4 regions of the Neobacillus sp. FW104-15D2 genome follow, and region 1 is predicted to be linked to each of the others. Evidence: riboswitches for the same ligand, from Rfam matches in the RefSeq annotation. Region 1 holds a riboswitch; each other region holds the start of a gene.
What was found. A riboswitch is a leader RNA that binds a small molecule or an ion and turns the genes downstream of it on or off. The one in region 1 is predicted to bind cyclic di-GMP.
Positions count from the first base shown of each region.

Region 2: linked by a shared signal. The riboswitch ahead of AC3WR0_RS09090 (amidase) and the one ahead of AC3WR0_RS17735 (anti-repressor SinI family protein) in region 1 are both predicted to bind cyclic di-GMP.
Region 3: linked by a shared signal. The riboswitch ahead of AC3WR0_RS15285 (methyl-accepting chemotaxis protein) and the one ahead of AC3WR0_RS17735 (anti-repressor SinI family protein) in region 1 are both predicted to bind cyclic di-GMP.
Region 4: linked by a shared signal. The riboswitch ahead of AC3WR0_RS08875 (hypothetical protein) and the one ahead of AC3WR0_RS17735 (anti-repressor SinI family protein) in region 1 are both predicted to bind cyclic di-GMP.

Region 1 covers NZ_JBYTCJ010000023.1:75,984-79,819, forward strand. The annotation lists gene AC3WR0_RS17725 (type 1 glutamine amidotransferase domain-containing protein) at 1-515, opposite strand, end outside; gene AC3WR0_RS17730 (helix-turn-helix domain-containing protein) at 715-1,041, shown strand; gene AC3WR0_RS17735 (anti-repressor SinI family protein) at 1,121-1,279, opposite strand; cyclic di-GMP riboswitch class I at 1,308-1,397, opposite strand; gene AC3WR0_RS17740 (pseudouridine-5'-phosphate glycosidase) at 1,993-2,919, opposite strand; gene AC3WR0_RS17745 (carbohydrate kinase family protein) at 2,919-3,836, opposite strand, start outside.
Region 2 covers NZ_JBYTCJ010000009.1:20,235-24,070, forward strand. The annotation lists gene AC3WR0_RS09085 (FAD-dependent oxidoreductase) at 1-562, shown strand, start outside; gene AC3WR0_RS09090 (amidase) at 606-1,499, opposite strand; cyclic di-GMP riboswitch class I at 1,547-1,637, opposite strand; gene AC3WR0_RS09095 (hypothetical protein) at 1,773-1,910, opposite strand; gene AC3WR0_RS09100 (amidase family protein) at 1,956-3,428, opposite strand; gene AC3WR0_RS09105 (DEAD/DEAH box helicase) at 3,745-3,836, opposite strand, start outside.
Region 3 covers NZ_JBYTCJ010000018.1:103,486-107,321, reverse strand. The annotation lists gene AC3WR0_RS15285 (methyl-accepting chemotaxis protein) at 360-2,048, opposite strand; cyclic di-GMP riboswitch class I at 2,154-2,240, opposite strand; gene selB (selenocysteine-specific translation elongation factor) at 2,645-3,836, opposite strand, start outside.
Region 4 covers NZ_JBYTCJ010000008.1:142,902-146,737, forward strand. The annotation lists gene AC3WR0_RS08870 (hypothetical protein) at 1-1,454, opposite strand, end outside; cyclic di-GMP riboswitch class I at 1,785-1,869, shown strand; gene AC3WR0_RS08875 (hypothetical protein) at 1,987-2,376, shown strand; gene AC3WR0_RS08880 (hypothetical protein) at 2,373-2,564, opposite strand; gene AC3WR0_RS08885 (hypothetical protein) at 2,809-3,051, shown strand; gene AC3WR0_RS08890 (phosphotransferase) at 3,214-3,836, shown strand, end outside.

The DNA of each region.
Region 1 (3,836 bases):
TATTGTAGTAGCTTTAAAGATTCCCGAGTAAAGGCAGGAATATCGTTAGGATCTCTGCTTGTTACAAGCTGGTTTCCGCAAACAACCACTTCCTCATCTGAAAAAGTTGCTCCTGCATTTTCAAGATCCACCCTAATGGATTTATAGCCCGTTACATGTCTGCCATCAAGTGTCTTAGCTGTTATGAGAAGCTGCGGACCATGACAGATAGCTAAAACAGGCTTTTTTGCGTCCATGAATGCTTTTGTAAAATTAACAAACCGTTCATCTGCTCTTAAAATATCAGGAGAAAATCCTCCTGGTAAAAATAGCGCATCGAAATCTTCAGGGGAAACTTCATCAACACTCTTATCGATTTTAACAGAAACTTTTCCCTGCTTACCTTGAACTGTTTTGCCAGTTTCCTTTTCAATGGTCACTACTTCATGCCCAGCCTCCTGAAATGCTTTTGCCGGCTCGCTATATTCTGAGTCCTCAAACATGGATGTAATTAAACAAGCGATTTTCTTTGGCATATGGTGTCAGCTCCTTTTAAATAAGTTCAGTTATTGTTTTCCCTCTGCTCTCGTATTTAAAACAGAATTTTATTTTAAAAAAACAGTTACTGCTTATGTAAGAAGTTAATTTTCATTACCATTTTCGTTCTTAATATGGAACTTTTTGTTTCTATTTGTTATCATGATTAATATAGAGAAAATAAGGTGAGTGAGATAAATGATTGGTGACAGAGTAAAAAAACTCAGGTTAGAAAAGAAAATGTCAATATCTGAACTAGCTGAACAGGCAGGTGTTGCCAAATCCTATATAAGTTCTTTGGAAAGAAACCTACAGAGGAATCCTTCCATTCAATTTCTTGAAAAAATTGCAGCTGTGCTGCATGTTCCTGTTGATCATTTCATTCATGATGAAATGAACCCAGATGACCTTGACTCTGAATGGATGAAGCTTGTAAAAGAAGCTATGAGCTCTGGTGTTTCTAAAGATCAATTTCGCGAATTCCTGGAATTTAATAGATGGCGTATTAATCAACCAAACAAATGAGGCATGCCATTGGCAAGCCTCTTTTTATTGTGTTACTATCACTAATAATAAAATAAGTGCTTTCTGGCAGAAAAATGGCTTATTGATTGTTTTCACTCACTGCAACTAACTCTTTTGTTCCGTTTTGCTTGAAAAAATTTCTTACCATTTCCATTTCAATCCCCAAGTTGCGTGCTTCCAATATTAGATCCATCCATTCCTGATCTAAGCCTTCAACCATTTTCATTGTTTTTACCACTTTTCCACCCCTAAAATACAATCGTATTCCAGGCAGCTCAGCCATCCTAACAGTTACTCTCTGCCTTAGATCTGCAGCTTTGCGTCCCAGTTTTTCAACGGGTTTGCCTTTTTCTGCTTTATTGTTTGATTTAATTATTAAATTTGCTTACATACTTAAGTATTATCGGTATGTTTATTATATATAGTTCTTTTTTCGTACTGTGTTGCTTTTTGTCACAAATATCCAGTAAGTTATATACAAATTGTTTCAATATTCACCAAATTACTGTCATAGTTTTTTTACTTTTTAGTAAAATATGCTTATTTACAATCTAATTTGTTAAAAAAGTTAAATTTTTCGTCGACTCAACTTTAAAATAACCAGCCAATTGTAAAAAAATCATTACTTTATTCCTAATTTTCTCAAAATTTTTTAGACCTTGTTAATCTTTCATGTTGATTTCCACTCCCAGCGCTTGCTTTTCGCGGACAAAATGTCAGGCTTTCTCATCGTCCCTCATTCCAGGGTTACCAGCCCATTTTTCCACAGGACATAGAACTAGCATCCTCCAATAATCCTAAATGCGATTTCGAGAAGTGCCGCCCCTCCCAATTCCCTAATAATCAGACATACCTCCATGCAAAAAAATTGGCAGTATGAAATAACTAACAGTGTTCCAAAGTTAGTTCAGGGTAGAGCCATTCCAAAAAAATCCATACAAAAAAAGCCCCTTACAGGAGCTTTATATCTTGAGTTTTCAATTCAACAGCAATTTTGGCTCCAATTTCCGCATTGTTTTTGACTAAAGCTATGTTTGCTTCGAGACTTTTACCTTCAGTCAGTTCTTTTACCCTTTTTAATAAAAATGGAGTAACTTCTTTTCCTTTAATCCTTTTTTCATTTGCCTCTATTAAAGCGGTCTCTATAATTTGATTAATATATTGTTCCTCCAGCGCCGCACCTTCAGGTATTGGATTTGCAATTACAACACCACCATCCAGTCCAAGGTTCCACTTCACCCGTATAAGCTTAGCCGCCTCTTCAGATGAGTTAATCTTAAAATTGACCTTATAAGGACTGGTTCTTGTGTAAAATGCCGGAAGTACTTCTGTTTGATATCCAACTACAGGCACACCCTGAGTCTCTAAATATTCCATTGTTAACCCAAGATCAAGGATCGACTTCGCACCCGCACATACTATTGCTACATTGGTTTTAGCTAGTTCCTGTAAATCTGCTGAAATGTCCATCGTCTTTTCAGCTTCCCTATGCACACCTCCAAGGCCGCCTGTAACAAATACTTCAATACCTGCAAGCTGCGCGCAAATCATTGTAGCAGCAACTGTAGTAGCACCATGTTTTTCAGTTGCAAGAAGATAAGGAAGATCCCTTCTGCTTGCTTTTTCAATATCCTTGCTCACAGCTAGAAATTCAAGCTCGTCTTCAGAGAGACCAATTTTAATTTTTCCATCTATTATGGCAATTGTGGCCGGTACAGCACCATTGTTTCGGATAATCTCTTCAACTTCCCTTGCAGTCTCCACATTGCGAGGATAAGGCATACCGTGTGAAATAATAGTGGATTCAAGTGCTACAATTGGCATTCCTGCAGCTTTCGCCTGCTTTACTTCATCTGAATAGGTTAAATATTTATTTATCAATGTTTGATTACCCCCTTGCTAAAAAATTTGCGAAACGTTTCCTGAAGTTCGTGAGATGTTAATTTTGAACTAACTGTTTCTATAGACTGCAAAGTAATAATCGAACAAGCGGCTCCAATTTTACAGCAATTCTCCATATCAATTCCTTTTGTAAATGCATAAAGGATTCCGGCTATTAGTGCATCTCCTGCTCCCGTTACATCCATTACCGGAACAGATGGAGAGTGAAGAACGCCTGCCTCTCCATTTTTGGTAAAGTAAATCAATCCCTTATCACCGCGTGTAATAACAGTTCTCTCTGCGCCTTTCGCCAGGATAGCTTCTGCCGCCTTGAAAAAATCTCCTTCTGAAAGAATATCCACTCCTGATAGTGCTTCTGCCTCCGACTTGTTAGTAATTACCCACTCCACACCTTTAAGGCAAGCAGGCAATCTTTTAATTTTCGGAGCAGAAACAGGAGCAATACATAAAGGGATTTGTTCAGTTTTGCAGTAATGAATAATTTTCTCCAAAACAGCAGCAGGAAAATTAGTATCCAGTAAGATAAACTCTGCCTGCGAAATAAACGGCCATTTGCTGTCTATTAATGCTGTATTTACACTTTCATAAATCTCCATATCTGCTAAAGCTACAGCCATTTCACCCTCCGAATCAAGAACAGCTGTGTATGATCCTGTTAGCTGATTTTCAAGTATTTCAGACGGAGCAAAATTCACAAATTCTTTTGACTGATTAACAATCCACTTGCCTTCAGGGTCATTTCCCATAAATGACAGCAAAGAAGGGTTACAGCCTAGCCTTCCCAAGTTCTCAGCAATATTCCTAGCTACCCCTCCGCATGAAACAACGCTTTTAGCTGGATTGGAGGTTCCCAATATGAGGTCATTTATCGATTGAATTTTGCGATCGACATT
Region 2 (3,836 bases), on a different contig from region 1:
AGACAGCTATTCCTACAGATGGTCAGCCCAGGATCTAAAAACCCTAGATAAAGTGCCATATATAGGTCATATTACTGACAATAAAGAAAATATTCTTGTAGCAACGGGCTATAAGAAATGGGGTATGACAACTGGAATTCTGGCAGGCCATATTTTAACAGACCTTGCCATGGACCGAGAAAATCCCTATAAAGATCTATACACTCCATCAAGGTTTAAAGCTGACCCAAGCCTGCAAAAAGCAGTGTCATATAATGCCGCTGTAGCGGGACATTTATTAAAAGGAAAGCTTGAGCTTGTGCCTAAGGATGCGGGAGATTTAAAAAATGGCGAAGGCTCCGTCGTCATGCATAACGGTAAAAGAGCCGGCGGATATAGAGATGAAAGCGGGAAACTATATCTCGTGGATACAACCTGTACTCATTTAGGCTGTGAATGCGAATGGAATCATGCAGAGAAAACATGGGACTGCCCTTGCCATGGTTCGCGTTTCGCTTACTCCGGGGAAGTAGTCGAAGGCCCGGCGCTGGTGGCATTAAAAAATCCTCTAGAAGAGGATTAATGGTATAAAAAACAGCCAGAATGTGCTCTGGCTGTTTTTTAAATTATTGCTTTATATCAGCCCAACTTTGGTAGTGATGAATAGCAAAGAGATAATTAGAACCGGAATAAGCATTTTGGACCTTACCTAATTCCGTATTCATAACCGCTTCACCTTCTTCATAAAAGGTTACCTGGCTGCCTTCTGTCGTTTGTCCTGTCTCCACACCGATAGCAATGGTTTTTCCAAGGGTTGAAGCGATTTGCATCTCATTTTTAATGAGGGCTATAATTCCATTCGAACCTTCAGCGAGATCACGGTAAGCCATGACTGTAGGTATATCTGTATTTTGAATAACCCATTTCGCAAGAGAGCCTTTTCCATATTTATTGGAATAGCTCTGTTCATCAAACCAGAACGGGATATCTGCTCCTATAACTATCCCTTGTTGTTTTGCGAAGTTTTTTGCTTTAGTTAATGCCGTCTGGTAATCCAATACAGTACCTTTATAGTTAGAGGTCCAGCCTTTGTACAAATATGGTTCGACATCTAAATGAATTCCAGCAAACCTTTGTGATGACGATGTCTGGCGCTGATAATTTTGCAGCCAGTTTAAAAAAGTATCCATTTTCGTTATCCCAGCAGCTGAGGCCCAATCCGGTTCTCCATCAAGCGCATGAACCTGAATATTATTAGCAGAAGCCTTTCCGATAAAAGACTGATAATAGCTAATCGGCATGCTTTGGTCAACCTGGAGGTAAACCTGTTTAACACCCTTTTGCTGCAAAAATAAAAGAATACCGTCAGGCTGAGTTTTAATTAGCGAGGTATTCCAGAGCCATGTAGAGCGGGGCACTTCCTGCATGGCATGTGCTTTTGATTGTAATGAAGAGAAATCCAATCCGATAATTGTCATAACAATAGCTAATAATCCCAGGACTTTTTTAATGCTTTTCATATATTTCTCCACTCCTTCTGGATTGTTTGGGACATCCCCAAAAGGAGCCCGGCAGCCGGCTGCCATACATTCCTCCAAAGAATGAGTAGGCCCATAGCTTTGCGTCCCTGCTTTTCAGCAGGTTTGCCTTTTTCGTGTTATTGATATTATAATTCCTATATATTTACATAGAAATAAGTCTAAATGCTTATCATTGTCGATATTTGGGTTAAAAGGAAGATTTTTTTAATATTGGACAAAAATAAGCCTCCCGTTAAAAAGGGAGGCTGGTTTTTATCGGCTATTTCCGTTTGGACGAGGTCTTTTCTGGTCATCACCGGTTGAAAACTCTACCAGCTCTGAACTAGTTCTTCCTTTTTTCTTACTGTTATTTATTTGCGCATTTCTATTTCCAAGCTTAACGCGTCCCATACATACCCCTCCTTTTAAAGGTAGTATGTTTTAAATCGGTATAGGTTATTCCATACAGAGTGCCGGCTTTTTCCGTTTCATGGCTGCTTGTTCAAATGCATATGCGAATTGAATTAATTGCTGCTCGGTGTATGCCCCAGCCGAAAAAGTGACGCCAAAAGGTTCACCTTCAGTCGTGTAGCCGGCTGGAACTGCTACGGATGGATATCCTGCTTTTGCGCTTATATGGGATGCTTCTTCCCCCGGGAACAAAATCGCATCAAGATTGCTTTCCTTTATTGCAAAATCAATACCCAGTTCTCCTGCGTGGTAAATATCATATTCAAATGATTTAACATAAGCGCTTTCTGTCAAAGAACCACTTGTCGCTTCCGATTCGAGGAGCACCGCCTGGCCGTACTTTAGCATTTTTTCTTCATACTTTTGATTAAATTCAATAAGCTGAGCCAGGGAACGGACTGTTACGGATGGGTGCAAAGTATTTAGATACGCATTCAAATCGGCTTTAAACTCATAAGTGAGAACATCATAACTCCACGGAGCTTTTACGGAAGGTATGGTGATATCTTCTATAAGCTCAACACCAGTGGTTTTTAAAATTCCGATAGCTTCCTCAAATACTTGTTTCTTATCGTCACTTAAATAATCCATAAAACCGTCACGGGCAACACCAATTCTTTTTCCTTTAAGCCCTCCTTTATTAAGACCTTTTAAAAAGTCTGCTCCTGAAAGCGGGTTTGTACGGGTAATAGGGTCCTCCACATCTATTCCAGTTAAGGCATTAAGGAGAATCGCAGCATCCTCCACGGTCCTTGCCATTGGTCCCGCTGTATCCCGGGAGTGTGCAATTGGGATAATTCCTCTTCTGCTAACAAGCCCTACAGTTGGCTTAATCCCCACAATAGAATTTTGGCATGCAGGCTCTAAAATGGAACCAGAAGTTTCAGTTCCAACCGCCCCCGCTGCAAAATTGGCAGCAATTGCAGCACCTGAGCCGGCACTTGAACCGCCTACATCAAACTTTCCTGGTCCATATGGATTTAACACCTGGCCGCCCAATGAGCTGTAGCCGCTAGGCATATTTTCGGCCATAAAATTTGCCCATTCTGTCATATTCGTTTTACCCAGAATAACGGCACCTGCTTTTCTTAACTGTTCTGCCACAAAAGAATCTCTTTGGGCAATTGAGTCCTTTAAAGCTAGCGAGCCGGCACTTGTATGCATTTTATCTGCTGTATCTATATTAGCCTTGATTAGAATTGGAATTCCATGAAGGGCACTGCGCGGACCTTTTTCCTTTCTTTCCGCATCAAATGCTTCCGCCATATGCAGCGCATCAGGATTAATTTGAAGCACAGAATTGATTTTCCCCTGGTCAAACTCTGAAATTCTGTTCAAATAAATCAAAGTTAATTCCTTTGAGGTAAGTTCACCCTGCTCCATTTTTTTCTGCATATCCATGATCGTCGCTTCTTCAATCCATTCATCGTGAAGCTGTTTTAATTTAGGATTTTCCACTAGGCTTTTCCCCCTATATCTTTATCTATATAATTTTCAACATGCAAATGAAATTCCCTGTTCTTGGGTTAGAAAAACTTGGCATTCGCCAAGTCCTTTTTGGCGGATGCCTTAGTTTTTGCTTATCACGCTCAAATCGGCACATCCTCAAAAAAGCTATGCTTTTTCTTCGTGCGAGGCAAAGCTGACGTAGCTTTCCTTGTCCTGTGCCTTTCGCCTGACTAGGACTTCCTGTCCGTCGTGCGTTCAGAATTTATGGATATAAATTCTGACTAGCTAAAAAAAAGCCATGCAATCAATCTGCATGGCCTTCCATTTACCGTTTATTTGGGTTTTCATTTGCAATTTGGCCCTTAAAGAAGATTCGTTTGCTTACAGGAATCTCGAGCTTCCGGCAGTATTGCTTTA
Region 3 (3,836 bases), on a different contig from region 1:
AAAAATAGTGCATTTCTTTTAAAAATTCGTGCATTTCTTTTTAAAATTCGTGCATTTCTTTCACGTCGTTTTTCATTTCCTTTAAAAAAGCTTTGTTTCTATTAAAAGTTCTTCGTTTCTTTCAAAAATTTCTTCAATTCCTCTAAAAAGTTCTTCAATTCCTCTAAAAAGTTCTTCATTTCTTCTAAAAATCTTCATTTCTTTTAAAAAGTTCTACGTTTTTTTCAAAAATTTCTTCAATTCCTCTAAAAAGTTCTTCGTTTCTATCGAAAAGTTCTTTATCTCTATCAAAATCCCCCTTCAAGATCGGCCGTAAGGGTTCGGCCCGGTAAAAAAGAAGGCTTTGACAGCCTTCTTTTTTAAATTCTAAATTTCCCGATTAGCTCCTGCAGTTCTACTGCCATATTGGTTAGTGAATTCGCTGAAGCTGTAATTTCCTCCATACTTGCAAGCTGTTCCTGCGCAGAGCTGGAAACCATTTGGCTGGCAGTTGCCGATTCCTCTGAAATTTTTGAGATGGTGTCCATATTTCCTGCTATTTGTTCTGCACCTGCCGCCATTTGCTGCGTGGCCGAAGATACGTCCACAATCTGAGAGGCAACCTGTTCTACAGAGAGTTGAATCTGTTTGAATGATGTTCCGGTATGGTCTACAGCTTTAATTCCTTCCTCTACTTTCCGCGTTGTAAGCGTCATCGAGTTAACAGCATGATCTGTCTCGGATTGAATTAATTGAATTAATCCCGCAATTTGGCGGGCTGAAGCAGCAGACTGTTCGGCAAGCTGCCTTACCTCGTCTGCCACCACCGCAAATCCTTTCCCCTGTTCTCCCGCCCTTGCCGCTTCTATTGCAGCATTCAACGCAAGGAGGTTGGTTTGGGAGGCGATGCCTGTTATTACGTCTACAATTTGTCCAATTTGCTTGGAACGTTCTCCAAGTCCTTTAACAACTTGGTTTAAGTCAGTGACCGTTTTATTGATTTCTCCCATTTGCTGAACGGCATCACGAACAGCTTCTCCGCCAAGCTGGGCAGCCTCAGAAGTTTCTCCCATATGGTCTGAAACATTTTGAGCGCTTGCTGCAATTTGACGGACGCCAATGGTCATTTCATTTACTGCATTAGAGCTTTCATCCAGGCTGCTAACCTGTTTTTCTGCTCCAGCAGCCACATCCTGGAGGGACATCGTAACCTGTTCAGTTGCTCTGGCAGTTTGATCTGCACTAGCCATTAACTCTTCAGCGGAAGCAGCTACCTGTTCAGATGTGGACGACACATGACGGATTAATTGGCGAAGATTCTCGCCCATACTATTAAATGAGTTCGCCAGCTGGCCAATTTCATCATTGTTCTTAATTTTAATAAAATCAACAGTAAGATCTCCGCCAGCAATTTGTTCAGCAACAACGGCCATTCTCTTAACCGGGCGGGAGATGACCCTGCTGATAGAATAGGCAACAACCAGACCAACAGCCAGAGAAATAATACCAATCAGGAGCATCCAAAATTGAGTAGCTTTAGTTCCCTCTTCTACTGCGTTACGTTGGCTTGCTAGCATACTGTTTTGATAATTAATAAATTCATCTGACTTTGCAGCAAACTTTTCCACTACTGGAGGGGTTTCAATAGAAACGATAGTAGTATACGCTCTCGTGTTATTTTCGTCTTTCAAATTGAAAGCTCTTTCCATTAAGTCATCATATTCTTTATTTATTTCAATAATTTCCTTAAGAAGCTTTTTGCCTTTAGCTGTTTTAAGTTTAGCATCTAATTCTTTGCTCGATTTTTGAAATTCCTTTTGCAAGTCTTGAAAACTGAGTTTATCTTCAAGATTTCCTGTTAAAAGATAGCCTCTTCCAGCGACCTGGCGTTCCCTAACGGCTATAACCATATCCTTTGCACGAAGCACCTTATCAACCCGGTCCTGTAATAAGTTTTCATAAGAATCATTTACTCTCGAAATCTCGTAAAAACCAAGTGAGATAATAACTCCCATCAGGATTAAAATAGCCAAAAAACCACTGTACAACTTTCTGCTGATTGTAACCAATAAAACCATTCCCTTTCTGTCTGTTCCTTGCTGTTATATATTATTTAAAAAACTTAAATCCACACTAAAAAGCCATCCCAAAAAGAATAGCTTCATCCGAAACTATTCGGCATGCTGGCTGGCATAGACAAATTCCCCTTAGCCCCTATAGCTTTGCGCCGCTGCCTTTAGACAGGTTTGCCTTTTTCTAGTTCATTATTTAATTTATGTCATTTTTATAGTCCTTTTTTCACAGACAATTGTAATTATAACATTTACCAAAAAGAATACAATATTGGATAGTGAGGAAAAAACCTCCACTTTATAGCATAGTGTTGTGTTTTAGGATTTACGGCTAAGCCTTCATAGAAAACATGGCATTCGCCAAGCCCTTTTGGCGGAGCGCTAGTTTGTTTATCACGGCACATCCTCAAAAAGGCTCCTTCGTACGATGTTAAACTAACTATGTCTTTCTTGTACTGTGCTTTTCGCCTGACTAGGCTTCCTAAAAAATCTCCTTGTTTAAACTGACGAAGTCTTCCTTTTCCTGTCCTCGTGGCTTAATAAAATTGGTAAACTTAAAAAAGCAGGGCCGCTATCGGGCCCTGCCTTAATCCTTATTTCTGTATCCATACTCGCTTACTTTCAGCGCGTTTTGTTAGGCCATTCGCATCAAGACGCTCAAGAAAAGGAATCATGTATTTTCGTGACAGTCCAAGAATTTCCTTGGCATCTCCCACTTCAAATTCACTTCCTGTTCCCTTCTTAAGGTCCGCAACCGCCTTTTCAAAAATAGCTCCATGATAGGCAAATTGCTCATCAAGCAAGACAACAAGACCCTCATCCTCGAGGAGCTTTCTTAGATCCCAAGTCAAATTGTCCGGGATTCCTGCCTTCGTAAAATAATCCTGAATATAACGTACCTGAAGTCCATCCTTTTTAAGTTCCTCAACGAGGTTTTCAGAACGCTTTTGCCAGTTTTTTGGGACGTGCGGAGTAAAGCTCGCAAGCGATACAAACTGTCCTTTTCTTGCAAAAACTCCTCGGCTAATCCCATTTTCGACTACATAATCAAGTAAGGATTTTGGGAACCTTTTTTGCATAGACTGCAGGAGCTCTGCCTTATTTAAACCAGTTTTCATTGAATTAGCCAAATGAAACTCCTGAATCCTATCGTAAATATCCTCCTCAATCGCATGGACTAAGGAACCTAGAGTGTACTCTTTTCCGTTATATAAAACGAAATCCTCATCCTGCAAATGCTGCCGGAGAACCTCCTCATCAAGCGCTGTCCGCTTAATTAATTCGGATAGCTGAAGGCTTTTTTCTTCATATAAAGCAGCGGAAATTCGTTCCTTTGGTGATCCTTCCTTTTTCTTGCCTAGTTCTTCAATGGTCTGCTCCCCAAATCGGTACTTATTCCCACGTGGGTCAATCACCCATCCGCCTCCGATGGTTTCCTGCGGGCTTGGGCGTCTGAGGATAAACCTGTCGCCACGCTTAGTGAGAATTTCTTCCTCAAGCCTCAGCTGACATAGGATTTCCCCATTTTCTTCCTTGAGTTCATTCCGGTCGAAAAAGACAATTCGGCCCATCACCTCTGCTGTTCCTATATGAAGCTTTATTGGCATCCGCTGCTTAATGATATGCTCTAGGTCCTCAACCACTCTTATCGCAACATCTACCGTTTTAGTCACAATAAAATGTTCGGATGACACCAGTACGTCTCCCCGTTCGAGCTCCTCGCGGGAAATCCCGGAAAGATTAATGGCAGCACGCTGGCCTGCATAGGCTTTTTGTGCTGGTTTA
Region 4 (3,836 bases), on a different contig from region 1:
GTCCCATTGTCCTGCGCTCCCCCTAAAATAAGGTTTCCGCCATTGGCAACCGACATTCCTGGATAGAACATGGCTGTACTGAGATTGGTATTAAGATCTAAGAATTCTCCTGAGGCGGTTTTCTCGAAAATTCCTCCATCGTTTCCAATATATGCATTTCCCTTTGAGTCAAAAACAATACTGTGCTGGTCCGGGTGAGTACTGTTCACATAATTATTTGTAAAGAATGTATCAAGCTGTGTCCAGGTTTGTCCACCATCAGTTGTTTCTACTAGAGTAATACCACCTAAAATGATATGTTTAGGATTTGTTGGATCTACAGCGATGGCGTTATCATACCAGCCCTGTCCTGACCCTGTCTTCGGCAAGCCATAGTAAGAAACATTACTATCAAAATAGTCTGGTACATTATTAATTTTCGACCAATTTGCACCACCATCTCGGCTTACAAACAGACCCATCAATGCACCAGGACCATTCGTATAAGAAGTATAGATAGTATCTGAAGCAGAATCCTTTCCTTCTACTACTGCAATGGAGGCAGAGTACATATCATTAGCAGGGTTCCAGTTAGGAAGGCCGGTGCCATCCGTTTGTGATCCAAGCTGTTTAAATGTAGCACCTCCATCTGTGCTCTTCCATAATCCTGAACGTCCCATACTAACATAAATAGTACCAGCAGAATTCGCATCCAAAACAACATCAGTAACTCTTTGAACAATTCCAGTGGAGGTAGTACTACCGCCAAAAACTTTTTTATAATTATGGCCGTTATCTGTTGATAAATACAGACCATTATCAGCTGCGACCCATACATTAGAAGAATTGCTTGGATCTACAGCAACTTTTCCGATATGCTGTGTCCCGAAAGTATCTGTTCCAAAAAGCGTCCACGTTTTACCGCTATTTACTGACTTCAAAATTCCTTTTCCATAACGTGAATCTCCGCTAAAGTGCTGTTCACCCGTACCAGCATAGATAACACTTGGGTTATTGGGATCTACAGCAACACTTCCAGTTGCCAGCGAGGCCTGGTTATCTGTAAGTGGGCTCCATTCTTTTCCATTATTTGTTGAGGACCAAACACCACCGCCAGCCGAGCCAAGATAAAGGGTTTTCCCTGCCGAAGTTTCCGAGATAGCTATGCTTGCAACTCGTCCAGAATCAGCTAAAACCTTCCCATGGAAAGGTTCATTAATTGGACCGGGCCCAAGTGGAGACCAACGAAGGTTAGACCCAGTTGCCTGAGGGGCAGGATTTCCTTTCATTACATTATAAGGATGGTTGACCTGTTCAACGCGATCCCTGGGATGGACATTTTTTGTTTCTGCTTTTGCAGAAAAGGGAGAGATAAGGCTTCCGCCAAATCCTGTATATACAGTCGAGGTGACTAGAGCTCCAGCCAGTATCATTTGTTTTACTTTGCTTCGTTTATTGCGATTTTTCTTCTTCATATTTTTCCCCCTGTGAACTAATTTGCTCATATAAAGGATTACAGGGGAATTATAATATGTTGTTAACTGAAAATTATGTCAGATAATGATAAGCTGGAAAAATTTTTTTCGACTTCCGTAATATTAGGAAAACAAAATAATTGGGACTTTAGTCCGTATAAGTGAGGGGGATTTTATATAAAAAGAAGAGAGAACAAAGCGAAGAAATAGGAAAAGAATAATAAGTTCTATTTACATAGATTAAAATTTTTCCATTAATTTAAATAATTATTTGAAATTTGTCAAAAATTGTTGAATTTTTGGGAAGAAAGTTTTATGATGAAATTATATATTTGTAAAAGGCAAACTTGTTGAAAGGCAAGGACGCAAAGCCACGAGTCTAAGGTATTCTTACTATGATCGTCGGGCCGCCAAAAAGTTCGGGACAAGAAACTTCTGTTTTTTAACCTCTCAGTCTGCCAAAACTTTTTGGTAGACTTTTTTTGGAAATATAAATTTAGGTCTTTTGGACCAGGTGTAGAGGGGGAGTTAAATGTTCCATTTGATGGAAGTAATTGAAAAAATAAATAAAAGTGCTGATGAAGCAGATTTTGTCACTGCTAGAAAGCTAATTGAAGCAAATATGCCTAATCTTCATCAGCATTTAAGTAAGCTTAAAAGAAACGCGAGGGAATTATTCGAGTTTTTAGTAACCAATATGGATAATGACTTTGAAACACTCACGCGGCAGGAATTAGGAGAAATAAACGTTATTAACACATATGCTACAAGATTTGATATAAGAGGATTAAAGGTTTATATAAAGAATAAAGGAAAACTGCTGATCAAAAAAGAAGCGTTACGTTATTTGAATTCAGATGCAAAGATTTTGTTGGAATCCATGGGTTCAATAATCAATCCGGTAAAAAAGGCAGATATTTAAGCTAATGGTGATTCTAAAAAGGAAATGTTACCTGTCTCTTTTCCTTTTTCATCAGTGATTAAGTGATTGTAATATTTTCTAAGAATTTTTAACATGTCTTTTTCATTTGAAGCGATGATCACTGCCTGCTGTATTTGGCTTTTCCCGCCTAGTGTGACGGTATACCTTCTTTTATCTTTTCTGCTCATACAAAAATGACCCCCAAAGATCTTTTGATGTTTATACACTGAGTGACTAACGGTATGTTTTACCCAGATAATTAATGTTCTAAACCTAATAAACAATTTTTTTGTAAGTAAATGTCGAAATAAAATCAAAAATAGAATTAAGGTTGAAGAGAAAGGTATTTTGACTTTGACTAACTAAAGTTTTGGTTATACAAAGTGAGAAAGCCTATCCTCTCCAAACCTTAGCAACGGAAGGAAGAGATTAATGACTTTTTTATTTGGTTCAGTAGAATATTTTGAAAGAGAATTATTGAATACCCTGGAAAAATCGAAGGCAGCTGGAAGTTTTAACGGCTCTTTAAAAGAAGCTTACCAAATTTTACTGGATGATCTGTGTTTTGATTTTGTCTGTAATGATCATATAAAACAAGAGTGTTTGAGTAACCTGAAAAGTGCATTTTTAAGAATATCTAGTGAAAAGCTTGAGGAATTACTTGTATTAGCTTAAACCTGTCTTATAGATAAGTTATGAAAGAGTGGCCAAAAAAAGTCGCTCTTTTTTTATTTTTTACTAGGATGCATTTGAAGGAATCGTGATAATTTAAAGGAATATATTAAATCACAGAACTTCGCTTTTTGCTTGTGAAAAAGTATAGAGGGAGATAATTAAATGTCCGCAGGAAAACTTATTGGGAGAGGGAATACTGCAGAAGTATATGAATGGAGAGATGAAGGGGATAAGGTATTAAAGCTTTTTTATGAAAAGATACCTTTTGATATTATTAAAAGAGAATATGAAACCAGCAGTGTAATCCATCAGCTTGGTATACCTTCTCCTGGAATTGGAGAATTAATCGAATTCAATCAAAAATGGGGCATTTTATATGAAAAAATGTCCGGCAAGGGTTTTACACAACTTCTATCTTCACGGCCATTGTTTTTAAAGAAAAATGCAGCTCTCTTTGCTGAATTACAAGCCTCTTACCATACTATTGCCACCAATAATTTACCACAGCAAAAGGAATACCTGTCCCGGAACATCCTTGGCACCAACCTTTTAACCGATAAAGAAAAGGAAGAAATTTTAAAGTATTTGAAACAGCTGCCGGACGACCATAAAGTCTGTCATGGAGATTATCATACGGAAAATATTATTTTGATGGATGGAAAGCCAAAGATACTTGACTGGATGACCGGTGCTTCTGGAAATCCCTGTGGAGATGTCGCAAGAACCCTAATGATTTTGCGTTATTCTTATTTGCCACCAGATATGCCAAAAGTGACAAAGCTTAT